4 regions of the Pseudoalteromonas sp. D15MCD-2 genome follow, and region 1 is predicted to be linked to each of the others. Evidence: predicted binding sites of a transcription regulator. Region 1 holds the regulator's gene; each other region holds the start of a gene.

Evidence for each region. Region 1 encodes LexA, which represses DNA repair genes until DNA is damaged. Its sites were predicted from a motif close to TACTGTATNNNNATACAGTA; they were not measured.
Region 2: a site for LexA is predicted at 1,768-1,787, ahead of AADY36_RS09815 (LexA family protein). Genes of this name have one in related genera too.
Region 3: a site for LexA is predicted at 1,948-1,967, ahead of dinB (DNA polymerase IV). Genes of this name have one in related genera too.
Region 4: a site for LexA is predicted at 2,122-2,141, ahead of AADY36_RS06290 (SulA-like leucine-rich domain-containing protein). Genes of this name have one in related genera too.

Annotation. Positions count from the first base shown of each region.
Region 1 covers NZ_JBCFQE010000001.1:230,666-234,937, reverse strand. The annotation lists gene ctaD (cytochrome c oxidase subunit I) at 1-689, opposite strand, end outside; gene coxB (cytochrome c oxidase subunit II) at 689-1,831, opposite strand; gene lexA (transcriptional repressor LexA) at 2,269-2,886, opposite strand; gene AADY36_RS00970 (PaaI family thioesterase) at 3,048-3,485, shown strand; gene AADY36_RS00965 (hypothetical protein) at 3,493-3,873, opposite strand; gene AADY36_RS00960 (hypothetical protein) at 4,032-4,272, shown strand, end outside.
Region 2 covers NZ_JBCFQE010000001.1:2,152,082-2,156,353, forward strand. The annotation lists gene AADY36_RS09810 (hypothetical protein) at 255-1,019, opposite strand; gene AADY36_RS09815 (LexA family protein) at 1,337-1,750, opposite strand; gene AADY36_RS09820 (hypothetical protein) at 2,143-2,676, opposite strand; gene AADY36_RS09825 (hypothetical protein) at 2,784-3,242, opposite strand; gene AADY36_RS09830 (hypothetical protein) at 3,349-3,825, opposite strand.
Region 3 covers NZ_JBCFQE010000001.1:2,893,805-2,898,076, forward strand. The annotation lists gene AADY36_RS13325 (carbon starvation CstA family protein) at 1-776, opposite strand, end outside; gene dinB (DNA polymerase IV) at 883-1,935, opposite strand; gene AADY36_RS13335 (acyl-CoA thioesterase) at 2,357-2,785, shown strand; gene AADY36_RS13340 (aldo/keto reductase) at 2,798-3,850, shown strand; gene AADY36_RS13345 (hypothetical protein) at 3,987-4,272, shown strand, end outside.
Region 4 covers NZ_JBCFQE010000001.1:1,395,544-1,399,815, forward strand. The annotation lists gene AADY36_RS06275 (alpha/beta hydrolase) at 1-317, shown strand, start outside; gene AADY36_RS06280 (alpha/beta hydrolase) at 320-1,144, shown strand; gene AADY36_RS06285 (YchJ family protein) at 1,141-1,620, opposite strand; gene AADY36_RS06290 (SulA-like leucine-rich domain-containing protein) at 1,661-2,098, opposite strand; gene AADY36_RS06295 (S9 family peptidase) at 2,401-4,272, opposite strand, start outside.

The sequences.
Region 1 (4,272 bases):
GTCAACACCATAGTGACTGCCCCTGCTAGGACAGGCATAACAGCAATTAACAAAAATGCAGTGATTAACCATGTCCAAACAAATAGCGGCAGCTTCATCCACGTCATACCTGGCGCTCTTAAGTTGACGATAGTCACGATAACGTTAATCGCCCCCATAATTGAGCTGATACCCATGATATGTACGGCAAACACAAAAAGTGCAGTGTTATCGTTACTGTAAGTTGTTGATAGTGGTGCGTAAAAAGTCCAACCAAACGCAGGACCACCACCAGGCATAAGTAACGAAGCCAATAGGATTAAAAATGCAAACGGCAATATCCAAAAGCTCCAGTTATTCATACGTGGTAAGGCCATATCAGGCGCGCCTATCATCATAGGTACCATCCAGTTTGCAAGCCCAGTAAATGCGGGCATAACGGCACCAAACACCATGATCAAACCATGTACGGTAGTCATTTGGTTAAAAAAGTGCGGGTCAACTAGCTGTAATCCAGGCTGAAAGAGTTCAGCGCGGATCACCATTGCCATGGCTCCACCTATTAAAAACATAGTTAGAGAAAAAATCAGGTATAAACTACCAATGTCTTTATGGTTGGTAGTGTATAGCCAGCGCTTAAAACCTTTAGCTGGATGATGATGGTCGTGATGCGCATGCCCAGTTGCTTGCTCGTTAATAACATTACTCATTAGTTCGCCTCCGCTGCTGCATCAATCGCGGCTTGAATTTGACTCGGTTGGATAACATCGCCGGTATCATTACCCCACGCGTTTCGCTTATAAGTAATAACCGCAGCAAGTTGCTTAATTGAAAGCTGTTTATCAAACGCTTGCATTGCTGTGCCAGGCTTACCGTGTAACACGATATCTATGTGATCTTTTACATCACCTAATACAATCGGGCTGCCTTTAAGTGCTGGAAATACGCCAGGTAGGCCCATACCGGTAGGTTGGTGGCATGCAGCACAACTAGCCATGTAGACTTGCTCACCCAAGGTCATAAGCTCTTCTTTCGGTAATGTTTGATCAAGCAAAGCAGCATCCGCTGCGGCCGCATTGGCTTTTTCTTGCTTGGCATCTGCAAGCCAATTAGCAAATTCATCTTCAGGTAAGGCTTTCACCACAACAGGCATAAAGCCATGATCTTTACCGCATAACTCAGCACATTGACCACGGTATACTCCTGGCTCGTTAATACGTGTCCACGCTTCATTGATAAACCCAGGATTTGCATCTTTTTTAACCGCAAAATCAGGCACCCACCATGAATGAATTACATCGTCTGAGGTCATTAAAAAGCGAACTTTTTTATTGATAGGAAGTACTAGCGGTTTATCTACTTCAAGCAAATAATGCTCAGTTTTCTCTGCTTGGTTGTCTATTTGATCTTTAGGAGTAGATAGAATCGAGTAATAAGCAATGTCTTCACCCATGTACTCGTAATGCCACTTCCATTGTGAGCCAGTCACTTTAATGGTGATATCGGCTTTAGAAGCATCTTCCATGGCAATTAAGGTTTTTGTGGCAGGCACAGCCATGGCGATTAAGATGACAAATGGAATGGCAGTCCAAAGTATTTCAACTTTTGTACTTTCATGAAATTGGGCAGGCTTGGCCCCTTTGGATTTACGGTGGTGTATTAAAGCCCAAAACATCACCGCAAATACGATGATGCCGATTACACAGCAGATAATAAATATCGTCATGTGTAACTCATAAACATTATTACTTATATCGGTCACCCCTTTACGCATATTGTATTGGCTATTTGCCAATGCAAGCTCAGGAAGTGCAAACAATATAAGCCACAAGGCGTAACGCAGTTTACCCATGTGACGGCTCCTTTAGATGCTATTGCAAGACGCAAAGCGAAAAGGCGATACAACAAGGTGCCCATTCGTTTTTCTTATTGTTCAGAGCGACTACGTATCATTTTGACCCACTTATGATACCGACCCCTTGACTAACACCTCGCACATTTTTGTGTCTTTTTATTAATTAGGTGTTAATACAGTGTATTAACCAATTAGTTAAAAAATGACCAATAAGCAAGTTTTAATGATAATAAATGTTTATTTTGGTGCAGAAATAACAACTATAATCAGCGCGTTATTTAATGTTTAGGAGTAAGAACGAAATATAAAAAGAGAGGAAAACTGCGCCATATAAGGCTTTAAATGAAGAGTAAGGATTCACAAATCCTAATTAAGTAGTAAAATTTCAGCGGCGCACCAAATTGAGTCAATTTGATGCACCAAATTGGGAACGCTTACATCCAGTCAGCGTTACGAATAACACCTACCGCTAACCCCTCGATGTTGAACGACTCATGCTCAAGATCAACCTCAATAGGCGAAAACTCTTCGTTCTCAGCGTGTAAAAGTACTTTGCGACCCGCTTTTTCTAGACGCTTAACTGTTACATCTTCATCGACTCGAGCTACAACTACTTGCCCGTTTTCAGCAACTTGTGTTCTGTGTACTGCAAGCAAATCGCCATCCATAATACCAATGTCTTTCATACTCATACCATTTACACGCAGTAAGAAATCGGCAGCAGGTTTAAATAATGAAGGATCAACTTGGCAGTGACTTTCAACATGCTCTTGAGCCAAAATAGGTTCACCAGCTGCAACACGGCCAATTAAAGGTAAGCCTAACTGCTCTGGCTCATCTTCTTCAATTAACTGAATACCGCGACTCGCCCCAGGCTTCATTTTGATCATGCCTTTTTTTGCCAGTGCTTTTAGGTGTTCTTCAGCAGCGTTGGCACTTTTAAAACCCAATGTTTGAGCTATTTCAGCACGCGTAGGTGGCATGCCTGTATCTTTAATAAAGACTTTAATTAGTTCTAAAATTTGCGATTGGCGTTTAGTTAATGGGCGCATACAACTGGTTTTCCATACAGTACATTTAACTGTGAGTATATACAGTTATTTGAAAATCGCAAATTTAAATTAACCCCATCATATTGCTACAAAACTAACATTGAACCACACCGAAAGATGCCATAAGGTATTAGCTTTAATTAGCAGGCTAAGGAAACACAATGAGTATTTGGCACCAACCAATCACGTTAGAGCTTTGCAAAGAGCTTGAACAAGGGATTACCGGTCAAGGCACTTTAATGAAAACTATGGGCATTGAGGTAACTGAAATTGGCGATGATTATTTAATGGCAACCATGCCTGCTATTCCTGAGCATCATAACCCTATGGGCATGGTCCATGGCGGAGCAAACGTTGTATTAGCAGAGACAGTGGCAAGCTATGCAGCCAATTTCGTGGTTGATTTCAATAAGTTTTATGCTGTTGGCCAAGAAATTAATGCCAACCACATGAAAGCGTCACGCAAAGGAACGTTAACAGCAACTGCTAGACCGCTGCATTTAGGTAAGCGAACTTCTGTTTGGGATATTAAAATTACCAATGCCGCAGGAGAGCTTTGCTGCGTATCAAGAATGACCGCAGCTGTTGTAGAGCGATAAATTCAGGCTATTTTTCGACAGGATAAATAGTAATTTCAATCCCTGCGCCAATTGCAGAGATACGTAACAAGGTATCGGCATGCAGGGGTTGGTTAAAGCATTTAGGCGAATTACCTGATTCAAAGCCTATATCAAATGTACGCTTTGAGCACGATAACCACTGTTTTAATGCATTGCGCGAGCAAGACTCAATAAGCTCGCAAAGCTGGTTAATTGCTTTATCAGGAGAGCTGATATCTGCGGTTGCTTCAATACGTGCTAGTTGGCGGTATTCATCTTGGTCATAATGTAAAACCATGGCGTTTTTCTTCAAATCAGCAACAAGCGCACTAATATCGTGCTTTGATTCAAGCTCCAGATCTACATTTAAAAATTGAATTTCCGACATACTCTCGTTTTTACCCTCTATTTATATCGACTGAAACTTTAACTCAGTTTTGTATATATACCAAATCTAGAATACAGTTAATGCGACATTATGCCGCATTGGCAATCTAGCTAAACAACCTAAAATAGCGCCCACATAACAATAATAACGGGGTAATAATGAATAAACGCCTGTTTAAGTATGCTCGTAAAGGGCATAAATGGCTTGGCTACTTACTTGCTTTGCAGATCTTTTTTTGGATTTTAGGTGGGCTTGTGATGAGCTCATTACCACTTGAAAAAGTGCATGGTAAGCATCTGGCTAATCGCAGTTTAAGTAGTCCATTTTTATTGTCGGACTACCCTGCTTCAATTGATAAAATAACAGCGCAATTCGAGCAAATCGAGGGTATTAAATATA
Region 2 (4,272 bases), 1.9 Mb from region 1:
GACTGAAGCTTTCTATTCGTTAGTAAATATAAATAAAGTAAAATCTAAATTATATTTGAAATATTGATAGTTAAACTGTAGTTCAGCCCTATACCAATAGGTACAGTGAGTTCTCCCAACTCAGCGGACAAACTCAGCGTAGAGAAATTTGTTCTGATGCAGCTGCTGATTGGTGATTATTTTCACACTACTAGGAAGGCAAACCTATAAAATAAGTAAGATCTTTTTTAAAAGTGTTGTTTGCATATTATTTTTTAATTTCCATTATCTAAAATACCAAATTTAGCTTCAAGATATTTTTTGTTTTTATGAAAAGCACCTTCAGCTTCAGCTAAATACATTAATGTGTCACCAATATCATCTTGATTTGTAAATATATGTCCATCTATTCTTATTTGATTTTGAAAATTAGAAAGTTGCCCTATCGTTATATCTATTAGTAAGATTATTAATTCAGCACTTTCTTTATTTAGTTCATCCCTAAGCCTTTTTATTGTTGGAGCTGTCTTCTTTAATTTCCAGAAATATGCATTGAAATACGGGCCAATTTTAGGAAGCACACCGCTTTCCCTAGGTACGAAGTCTGAGATTGCACCAACACCAGCTTGATCAAGATCATTAAATAACCCATTTAAAAAGCCTAAAATTTGTTGCTGTTTATCATGTTCGATCTGATTTAAGTGTAATTTTTTTTGTTCTTTTAAATTGTCTTTCGCTAGTTGCTCCGATGACTTTATTGCCATTGCAGCTTGTTCATTAGCAAGTGCCTGTTCTTTATTACTTTTAGATTGTAAATAAACCGTATAAATAACTCCTAAAAACGAGAAAAACGAGAGTGCAGGGCCAAGTGTACCACCAAAAAAACTACCAAAGTGAGCCCATGTTTCAGTTGTTCCACCAAAACCGACTCCAACGCCTTTAAACCATAAATAATAAACACCACCGACACACGCAAAAGCAAGTGCTATAAGTGCAAGTAAGAGCAATTTTGGTGAAGTTTCACTAGCAGAATTAGACATAAATATCCCTTTGTTGTTTTTAGGTTTCCGAAATGATTATGGGGTAAAGTCACTTTAAAATAATAACCATCAACAAACATTAGTTTTGCTTAATTAAAATAGCAAACACTTATTTATAAATCTGTTATTAGCAGGAAATTCATAAATTAACCCAAAACGGTTAGGTATTTCTCATAAAGGAGATTTTTGGTATTACTTTGCTTCTTTTACATCCATTAAGTTAGATTGGGCAAAAACGAGTTTTCTAGCCGTCTACTTTTTGCTCATAGCAGACCTTTAGCATTTACTCGTTTTAGGTTATGAGCAATTAAAAAAACCTACAACTCTCTCATTTGAAACTCAGCACATGGCTTATGAAGTCTAATGCTTCTTATAACTACACCTTCAAGAGAGAAGTCATCTTCAGGTGAAACATACACTGGCTTAAACTCATCAGAAGCTGATAATAACAATCTATTGTCTTTATCTATGATCTTGCAAACAAAGCACCCATTGTAACTTGCAACAACAATATCACCGTTGCTCACATCTATCGCCCTATCAACTAAAAGTAAATCTCCATCATATATCCCCACTCCCTGCATAGACTGGCCTGAAGCCATACCAATAAAAGTAGCATCAGGGTGTTTAATTAATAGTTGGTCTAGTGAAAGGCCAAGCTCTTTGTACTGAGCTGCAGGCGATTCAAATCCTGTAATACCGGCTTCAATATAGATTGGAATAACGAACATAAAAACAAAAAACCAAGTACTGTACACATGTACAGTGTAGTGAAAATCTGAAGGATCCAAAAGTGAAATATGAAATGATTTAGCTACGGATTTTTAAACTTAGTTTATCTAATGGATTATCTTCGTGAATTTTAAAGATTTTATTACAAACAGCATTTGTAACAAGCACTCTAACTACTTGTTCTATAAGGTTCTAAAATTCGCAAAAGTACTGATTTTCACCCTATAGATAACGGTCTAAAACCAAAATTGTTTTATAAATATCATAGCTTTAGGTAAATATTGAAGAATAACATGGGGTGTCAGGGGTCGCAGGTTCAAATCCTGCTATGCCGACCATTTTTCCTTATCCCTATCAAAAACTTACATACTATTCTTAGTTTCTATAAAATCTAAAACGTCAATAACGTTGAAAAGCTATACACTAATTTACCATCAACAGCCTCATGATCTTTAGCTACAAATTGTGCTGTCCAGCCTTTGTTATCACTTGAAACTAAACCTGAAGAATGCAACTGACAAAAGAGTTGCTCTAAAAATAATGATTGGTAACTAATTAAGAAATCTTCTAACTCAGGTTTACTTTTTGAAACTGGAATATTTATTTTTGCGTTGTAAATAGCGTCAATGGGTTTTGGTTTATAAGCATTGAATTTAGTATATAAATAAGGATTTTGATTGATAAATGAATCGAGTTCATCTCGCTCGGCTTGTTGCAAATGATAAACAAATGTTGAATCACAGCATTCTGTTGCAAAGGATCGCTTATAAGAGTCGTTTACAAAGCGTGAAGAGAAAACCACAGTTCTAGGTTTGTTAGTTTGACTTTGAATATCAAAATCATTGAGTTCTAGAATTCGATGAACTCTCCATATCCCTGAACCATAGCTTCTGACCCAATCTCCGACCTTCATATTATCGCCCATACTTTCCTTGATGCCTAACGCCGTGATAAACGGAACAAAATAGCAGGCTACAATTTGGAGCAGACACTGCCTGATGTTTTGTGTTCGATTTAATTACCTTGTTAAGGTTATAAAGCACCTTTTTTGATTGAGTGTGCTTCAAGTTCTTTTGCTATTAAATCTCGATCTATATCTTTAGGTAATAAAAATGTAATATCACTATCATCTGTAAACTTAAAAACTATGCCGTCAACAATAAAACTATACGAAGATATTAGCTCCCAAGGTATCGAAGTTATATTATCTGCTTTGATTCTAATAATACCTTTGGGGCCGGAATCAATTTTAACTGGTGACAGCCACCTGATCGTATACATGCCCCAAGCTAAAATGAAACCTCCTACAGGCGCAATCCAAATTGTTTTAACAAGATGATTGATAAAGTCATCTTTAGTCAACAGACTTACAACTGCCAAAAAAACGAAAAACAACGTCCAAATAAGGTAGCTGATTAAGATCCCTTTTGAAATAAGGCTATATCTTTCTTGATTTTGGATTGATTTAACCCAAGGTTCAGTCCACTTCATTGCCTGATTGTAACCCTAACGCCGCATAGAGGGCGGATAATGCTTGGCTAAAATTAGCGCAAAGGAGCGCAAGTCAAACTTTTTGTGCCCACCCTTAATGCGATTGTTATATTGCATTGTAAACCATTGGCTCACAAGGCTTTGGTTTATATTCACAATACCGATATTCAATGGTTACAATGTGAGCGACAGCTTGCTCTTTAGATACTTGAGTAAATAAACCATTCTTTAATACATAAAATAGCTCATTTTTATTAGCTACTACTTTAAGTTGATTCCATTGACCAGCACCAACCAAGTTTGAATTGTGATTAAAGCGATATTGTATAGTTGCATCTTCGGCTAATGTAATTGAACTGTAGGCTCCAAAATATAGCTTACTATTAATGCCGTTAACTTTTACTTGTTGGTAAGCACTCGGTTCTTGGTATGCAACAGGAGATATTAGATATACGATTGTACTTTCGGTACTAGCCAGAATAGGAAATTGATACTCAGCTGATTTGGATTTTAAAATTTCAGCAGGAATTCCAACGCAAGATATTAGTGCCGAAGCGACTAAAATAATGATTAGATTACGCATAGCTCCCCTTGCAATATAACGCTTGCCGTAAACGGCACAAAATAGCAGGCTAAAATTGGTGACGAAGAAGCACAAGCCTGCTGTTTTGTGCCCACGGTTTAACGGCCTTGTTAAGTGTATATTACATTCTGTTTTTAAATACTACGGGTGTGATCAACATAGTTATCAAAACAATAAAACCAGCGACTAACCCAATATTTTGAAGGTAACTGACACCAGAAAAGAATAATATTATTGCTATAGCGAAAATGCCTATTTGAGAGAAACCTATAGCACGCCTCTTTCTAGCATTACCTTGCCCATGAAATAGCCAAATCAAGGTGACAGGTAGAGATACTAATAACAAAATAAGTAGTAGGTATAATGCCCCACCTCCTCCGTGTGTCACCTCAACCTCCTATACACATATCGTTTGCTTAGCAGGCTAAAATTAGCGACGAAGGAGCG
Region 3 (4,272 bases), 2.7 Mb from region 1:
ACTAATCCCACTAATAACTGCATACCGTTGATGAAATCGCGAGGCTGTAACAGCATCCACACAGGCAATAATGAAGCAATGGCTGCGTAGATAAATAAGATGATGATCCAGTTCGCATTCGCACTTAGACCAAACATTTCATCTGGTAATGAAATTGGCATACCACTACCAAGGTAAATGGTGTAATAAAGAATTCCCACACCAACTAAACAAAGCGGAATTAACGACACTTTACGGCGTAGTAACTGGCCAATAACTAAGGCCACAACAATCGCTGACCAAGCAGGGAATACCGCGTTAGGTTGCGATACAAATGATTTGGCAATCACCACACCAAATACCGCATTCACCATCAACAATACTAAGAACACCACAATCATAAATAATGCACGGGTGCGTTTACCAATTACGCTTTCAGACAAAGCGCCCATTGATTTGCCTTTGTTACGCGCACTGGCCCATAGAGCGCCCATGTCGTGAACACCAGCAAAAAAGATAGTACCAAATACCACCCACAGTACCGCAGGCACCCAGCCCCAATATACGGCAATGGCAGGGCCAACAATTGGCGCAGCACCTGCAACAGAGGTGAAATGGTGGCCCCATAACACAACTTTGTTAGTTGGCACATAATCCACACCATCCTCAAGTTCATGAGCGGGTGTGACAAAATTATCATCCATTTTAAATATTTTTTCGGCGATGAATTTCGAATAAAAGAACCATCCGAACAACATACCGACTATTCCGAGCAGCACGATTACGACCGATTGCATAGTCATCTCTCTTATTAAGTTATAATGTTGTCTAAGGTGTTGAACTAGGCAGGCCTAGCACCCCAACTAGACACTAACAAACTTTCAAGCACCAAGGTGTTAACCTTTAGTCTAATATACTTAGCTGAAAATGCTCGTGAGCCTGACTCTTTATTCCGACACCTATTCCTAACAGGCGTACGGGCTGGTTGTTACCGCGCTCATAAGCTTTACTCATTAACTCAGTAAAAATGCGTTCGTCTAATTGATGGTGGCTTTGATCGGCACTGGTCACGACAAAATTGGCAAACTTGACCTTCACAGATAACTTATTGATGCGGTTGTTTAATTGCTGTTTATCAAGACGGCGAGTTAATTCATCCATCAAGCGGGGTAACTGGCTTAAACACTCATCTAAATTATTTTTGTTGTATTCATAGGTGTGCTCAACACTGAGCGACTTTCGTACTCGCTCAGTTGACACTTTGCCAACGTACTCGCCTGCACACTTTTGATATAAAGACACGCCAAAATTACCAATATGCTGCTGCATCCAATTTACCCCTTTCGCGCGCACATCAGCCCCTGTGTAAAGCCCTTTAAGTTGCAGCTTTTCTAATGTCACCTTGCCAACGCCAGGGATTTTGCCAAGCGGTAAACTCGCCAAAAAGTCATCAACTTGATCGGGCAATACCACAAACTGACCATTAGGCTTGTTTTCATCGCTGGCAATTTTGGCAATAAACTTAATTGGCGCGACGCCTGCTGAGGCTGTTAGTCCGGTGGTGTCATAGATTTCTTGGCGGATTTGCTCCGCCATCAGTGTTGCACTGCCTTTGCACGCAGTACTGTCGGTTACATCAAGGTAGGCTTCATCTAACGATAACGGCTCAATAAGGTCGGTGTACTTTGCAAAAATGGCGCGAATTTGCGTGGAGATTTCTTTATAAACCTGCATTCGTCCGGGAACGATAACCAGATCGGGGCACAGTTGTTTGGCGTGATAGTTCGACATCGCCGAGCGCACACCATATTTACGGGCAATATAATTAGCAGTTGAAAGCACCCCGCGACGACTATTACCACCTATAGCCAGTGGCACATTGGCAAGCGCGGGGTTATCACGCATCTCAACGGCTGCATAAAAGCAGTCCATATCGATGTGAATGAATTTTTTCATCAGGAATACAACAACTGTTTATATATACAGTTATTATATTTAAACTTCCTGAGAGTGCAAGCTAAGAGGTTTGGCTTGTTTGTTGGTTTGGTTTTTTACGGCTAATAAGCCGTGAACCAAATAACCAAAACGCGGCTTCGAATAACAAGCCCACGACAATTAAAGCGATAAATCCTGACATTGTGCCCATGCTATAACAGAGCAAAGCTAGAGCTAGCAAGATGAAAAGTGCAATCCACTTTATCACCCTCAAGGTTAGTTGCTGCATAATTAAGGTCCTTTAATGTGTGTTCATTTTGCTCACACTTTACGTAAGCGTGAACTTATAAATCTAGCACAATCTACTGAGTTTTCTAATTTCCTTGAGCTAAAAGCAGCATATTGCTAACCTAAGTTTTCTCACAATCAACGAAGATTTACTATGCAATCGTTTATAGAACAACACCCTATCAGAACAAAAATTAATGTTGCATGGGGTGAAATGGATGCCCTGCAGCACGTCAATAATGTGGTGTATTTTCGCTACTTTGAAACAGCCCGTATCGATTTCTTTACTCAACTGGGTTTCCTTAAAGATTTACAAGTAACAGGTGTTGGTCCGGTGATCAGCGAAAACAATGCCCGCTATAAACGCCCTGTAACATTTCCTGATACTGTGCATGTTGGTGTAAAGATTAGTGACATTGAACAAGATCGTTTTATGATGCATTACACTGTATTTAGTGAAAGCCAGGACGCAGTAACAACCATTGGCTCATCACAAGTGGTTATGTTTAATTTTAAAACGGGTAAAAAAGCTCAGTTAAATAATGAGTTATTAACTGCACTTAGAGCCCATTCTAGCGATTAACAAGGATCTATTATGCTTTATAGCCCACTTGGTCGAAGTGGTATTGAAGTATCTCGTGTCTGCTTAGGTAGCATGACATGGGGTATGCAAAACAACCAAGCCGATGCCGATGAACAAATCGCCTATGCATTAGATAAAGGCGTTAACTTTATTGATACTGCCGAAATGTATGCCGTTCCCCCTTCTCCAGACACCTACGGTAAGACAGAAGAGATCATCGGTAATTGGTTAGCGCGTAATAAAGACAAACGCGATGATCTTGTCATTGCCACTAAAATTGCGGGTAACGGCTTACCTTGGGTACGCGATGCAGGCGATATTACTCGCCAAGCAGTGGTTGAAGCCGTTGATGCATCTCTTAAGCGCTTACAAACTGATGTTATCGATTTATACCAATTACATTGGCCTAACCGTACATCACCACACTTTGGTAAACAGTGGCCAGGTAAAGTGTGCTTCTCTGAGACTGATACTGAGCAAAATATTGCTGGCATGTTAGATATTCTTGAAGGTCTGAATGACTGTATCAAGGCTGGTAAAATTAAGCACTGTGGTTTATCAGACGATACACCTTGGGGCATCAGCCAGTACCTGCGCTTAAGTGAGCAGCATAACCTTCCGCGCATGGTATCGATTCAAAACGAATTTAGTTTATTGCACGCCAAAGATTGGCCCTATTTGATTGAACAATGTATTCATGAAGATATTGCTTACCTACCTTGGTCACCGCTAGGTGGCGGCATGCTAAGTGGTAAGTACTTAAATGGTGCTCGCCCTGAAGGTAGCCGTTGGACGCTAGTGCAGCGTAATGGCCTATTTAGAGACACAGCACAATCACGTGCTGCGATTGCTGAATATGTTGAAATTGCTAACGCCTTTAATTTAACACCTTCACAACTTGCATTGGCTTGGTGTGATCAAGTGGATGGAGTAAGCTCAACAATTATTGGGGCAACATCAATGGCGCAGTTAAAAGAAAATATCGATGCTTTCTCAGTGCAATTAAGCGATGAAGCCAACGATAAAATCGCTGACGTATTTACCCGCTATCCTATGCCTTTCTAGTTAATCTTCGAAAGTATAAGTGAGTCTACCCTCAGTAGGCTCACTAACACTAATTCATCATTTTTCCGTTCCACCTACAAGTTTACCCATACTTTGGTGTATAGTTATTCATAACATTTCACTATGTAGGTTGTTAATGAGTAAATACATAAAACAAGTATTATGTGTGGTTGCAGGGATGTTGCTAGCCCCAATTACTCATGCCTCCGACCAGCTCTCTATTACCTGGCTTGAAAATGATGGTAAGCCATTCTTTATCGAGAAAAGTAGCACCACCTCTCATGGTGGGCTATGCAATGAAATTACCGATATGTTGATTGAAGCATTACCTGACATTAACCACAGCAAAGTGATGTTGCCGCAAAAACGTGGCAGTAAATATCTCGATGACGGACATATGGCATGCTATGCATGTATGATCC
Region 4 (4,272 bases), 1.2 Mb from region 1:
TTAGTTTGGTTGGTTTTTCACGGGGCGGGGCATTGTCGATCCTAGCAGCCAATGAACTTAAGCGTACACATATTAACTTAATTATATTGGCAGGTTGTGCAGGCCTTATAAAAAATCACACATCAGTTAAGGCTTATGGCAAGGTGTATTCTATCTTTGAGCGCTCAGATCAGGTTGGCTCTTGCCAATTTTTAATTGATAGAAGTGACGTAACCAAGTTCGAAGAATTAAGCATTAATACAGGGCTCTCCCATGGCGCATTTTATAAACCAAAAGATGAGTGGCTGTTACCAATTAAGAAGTGGTTAAAGGATTAACTATGCCTTATATATTGCTCGTTTTGGTGATCAGTGTTTTGGGCGTGACCTCCGTAAGCTATGCTGAGCCGTTTACTTTGCCACATACTAATACTGTGTTACTTAAAGATAAACATACCGAAAACGAATACCCCATTACGATTAAATTGCCACGCAGCTACCAAAAGCAAAACCAGAAGCGCTACCCAGTTGTTTACCTGTTAGATGCAAACTACAGTTTGCCAATTACCTCTGGTGCTAGTCGCTTTATGATGAATTCGGGGACTATAGAAGAGGTAATTATCGTTGCAGTAGGATATCAAAAAGGTGTATCAGGGCTTGATAGCCGTATTTATGACTATACGCCATTTGAAGATAAAAATTGGCAGCGTAAAACTGGCGGAGCAAGTCAGTATCTAAACTACCTAAAACATACTGTATTGCCTTATATTGAGGCCGACTTCAGAACAACCCAAAAAAGTACGTTAGTCGGTAACTCACTTGGCGGTTTATTTGCGGCTTATACCTTATTCACTGAGCCTTCGCTTTTTTCAAATTATATTATCGGCAGTCCTTCAGTGTGGTTTAAAGAAAACTCAATATTAGCTATGGCTGTAAAACCAGCTGCCAACACAACAAAAGTTTACATCGCAGTGGGAGAACTTGAAGAAAGCGAAGGTGAAAAAATGGTGGCGGGCGCAAGGCAATTAGCAGCTAAAATTAATAAACATAGCGGCGCGCTGGTTACAACAAATTTATTTGTTATCCCTCAGGCACGCCATGCAACTGCATTCCCAACAACGATTACCCAAGCCTTAGACTGGATTTACCAGGTTAATGGTAATTAAAGAGCGTGACACTTTTTATATTTTTTGCCGCTCCCACAAGGGCACTCGTCGTTACGGCCAATTTTAATATCTGCAACTGGCGTTATATCACCATCTAAGTAACGCCATAGGCCATCTTCTTTAATAAAACGCGACTTTTCGTGTAACTCACAATACAAGTTTTGGTAAAAGTAATTAGCTTTAAATTCGACAAAACCTTCTTGATCATTATGTTCAGTATCTAAAACACTTAGCTTGGTAAAACGGCAGCTATTAGCAAAATCTTTAATTTCGCGAACAGGGTTAGCGGCTTGCTGGCTTTGTGCATAGGTACTGAATACATATTTCGCATCTTTCAGCGCGTATGCACTAAAACGAGAACGCATAAGTTGCTCTGGCGTATCAGCTTGGCTTGCACCTGTATGAAAAGGTTGGCAGCAAAGCTCGTAAGTCGATTCGCTGCCACAAGGACAAAGGGAGTGTGTGAGTGATGTCATAACAACTTACCTAAAACTATAAATTGTTATTTTAACAAGCCTATTGTGGCTGCGGTACTAAATTGTTTAATTGAGCGCTTTTTGTAAAACAATAAAACTTAGCAGATGCCTGCTCAAGGTTTAAGTTCATCGAATCAAGTTGATGATTGTTAACAATATCTGTCCATGTGATCACAGCAGCAAAATTACCGTTATGTAATGCTGAACTAAGAACATACTCAAGATTAACTAAATGTTTTTGTCTGATCACAAGAAGTTTGCTGGTATCAATCGAACACGAATCTAGTAAGGCTTTACTAGGAACATGATCAGGAGCAATTAATAGTGTCCATGCATTTTGGCTATTGTAATGATGCAATACTTTTAATAGCTCAAAGGTTGCTGATATTTCGTCTTCAATTTGAATTAAATTAACAGACGCTTTGTCGTTATCTTGTTGGTAGCTTTTAACTGTTCTTAAGGTAATTGGCTGTAACATAACTTTCACTCACTGGTTGTTTATACAGTATGTGTATACAGTAGTTTATACAGTGTTTTTGCGCAAGTACTTTTTTGCTATTTTTTAACCAATTATTCAGTTTTATTTTAGTTAATATTATTTAATTGTTATTAAACAGTTGCTTATGGTTTTATTTTGAAGGTTGGAAAAGGTGAAAAATTTACCATTAAATCCATACAGTATTTTATACAGTACTGTATAAACTGTTAAATTTTGATTCTATACAGGTGTTTTGCATAAAAAAGCCGGCATAATACCGGCTCTTTATCTTTGCAATTTTGCTATTTATCTAAGTAGGTATTTAAGAACTCAAGGTATGCATTTGAGGCTTTTATGCGGTTTTCTTTTTTAGTAAAACCATGGCCTTCATCATCGAATAATACATATTCAACAGGCACGCCATTTGCCTTTACAGCGGCAACAAGTTCATCGCTTTCAACTTGTAAAACGCGTGGGTCGTTAGCACCTTGGATCACCATTAATGGCTTGGTGATGTTTTTAGCATGAAATAGTGGCGAAATGGCACGGTGACGTTCACCGTCTGTCGCTGGGTCGCCCATTTCATCATACAGTGCCTTTTTAAAGCTTTCCCACCATGGTGGAATTGAGTTTAAGGTTCTAACCCAGTTTGTTACACCAAATATATTAATGCCTACTTTGAACTCTTCTGGTTCAAAGGCAAGTGCTGCGGCGGTCATAAAGCCACCATAGCTGCCCCCCATGATGCCAATTTTATCAGCATCAACCCAATCTAGGCTTTGCAGGTGTTTTTTACCGTAAACAATATCTTGTAAATCGTCAGTGCCGTGTTTTTTATCATCTAAATGGAAGAAGGTTTTACCATAGCCTGAGCTGCCACGGTTATTTACTGCAAAAATGGCATAACCATGATTGACTAGATGCTGCTGCATTGCACTATATCCTGTGCGACTTTGGCCGCCAGGACCGCCGTGCACCCAAACTAAAGCTGGTACTTTGTTGTTACTATTAGCTTGCTTAGGCTTATATAAAACCCCAGGGATCTCTAAACCATCAAAGCTTTTAAAGCGCACAATTGTGCTTTCAACCAAGTCATTTTGATCAATGGCATCACTTAATGTGTTGGTTAATTGTTTAGCTTTTGATTCACCGAGTTGCCACACAAATAGGTTACTTGGCGAGGTATCTGAATTTAAATAAAACGCCATGGTCTTTTCATCAGCTGAAAAGTTCACACCACGTAAGTTACCAGCTGGCAGCGATGGCATGGCAATAGCTTTACCTGTGGTGGTATCAATTATCGACACTTTAGTGCTTGCGTCAGCATTAACACCGCTTACTTGATAACGGCCAGATTTAGAGAAGTAAATGAAGCTCACATCCCACTCATCTTTGAGGGCAGGGCTGTGCTCGCCGGTCGTTAAGTCATAGCGCCACACTTCTGCAAATTCACCTTTGGCATCGGTTGAGTAATATAATGATTTACTGTCTCTTGAGAAGGTTTCAGGGCCATATTTTGCGTCGTCGTCATGACGGGTAATGAGTTCTGGTTTCAGTGTTTTCTTACGCGTATCGAGAATAAAAACATCGCTGTCTTTGTTCGAATTGTTTTTCGATAAAGCAATAAAGCGGCCGTCAGGGCTGATTGCGCCGACATCTAGCCCCATAGTATTTTGGTAAACAGGCGTTACTTTATAGCTGTTAGCATCAACACGATATAGGTCCATAAACTTAGCATCACGCTGATTGCTGGTTATAAAAAAGTGTTTACCGTCTTCTGTGAAGCCTGCAAATCCTGCACGGGTTTCTTCACCTGGCGTAAGATCTTTAACTGTGCCATCTGTTTCGCGAACGTAGATGTGATAACGCTCGTTACCACCAGAGTCTTTAGTAAATAGTACGCGCTCATCTTTAGGAAAATAAGCCACAGCATAGGTACTGTCTTCAAAGTCTGTTAAGCGGGTTTTTTGGGCGGTTTTTATATCTACTTCATACAGGCTATAAATGCCGCTTTCGTCACTGCTAACGAGTATTTTGTCGCCTTTCGGTGAAAAGCTGCTGCCCATAATTGAGGTTGTATCAAAAAAGGTTTCAGCGTCGTACTGTTTAACAGTTTGGCTTTGTTGCACGCTTTTGGTGCTACTTGTTGATGGGGTTGATTGAGAACATCCTGC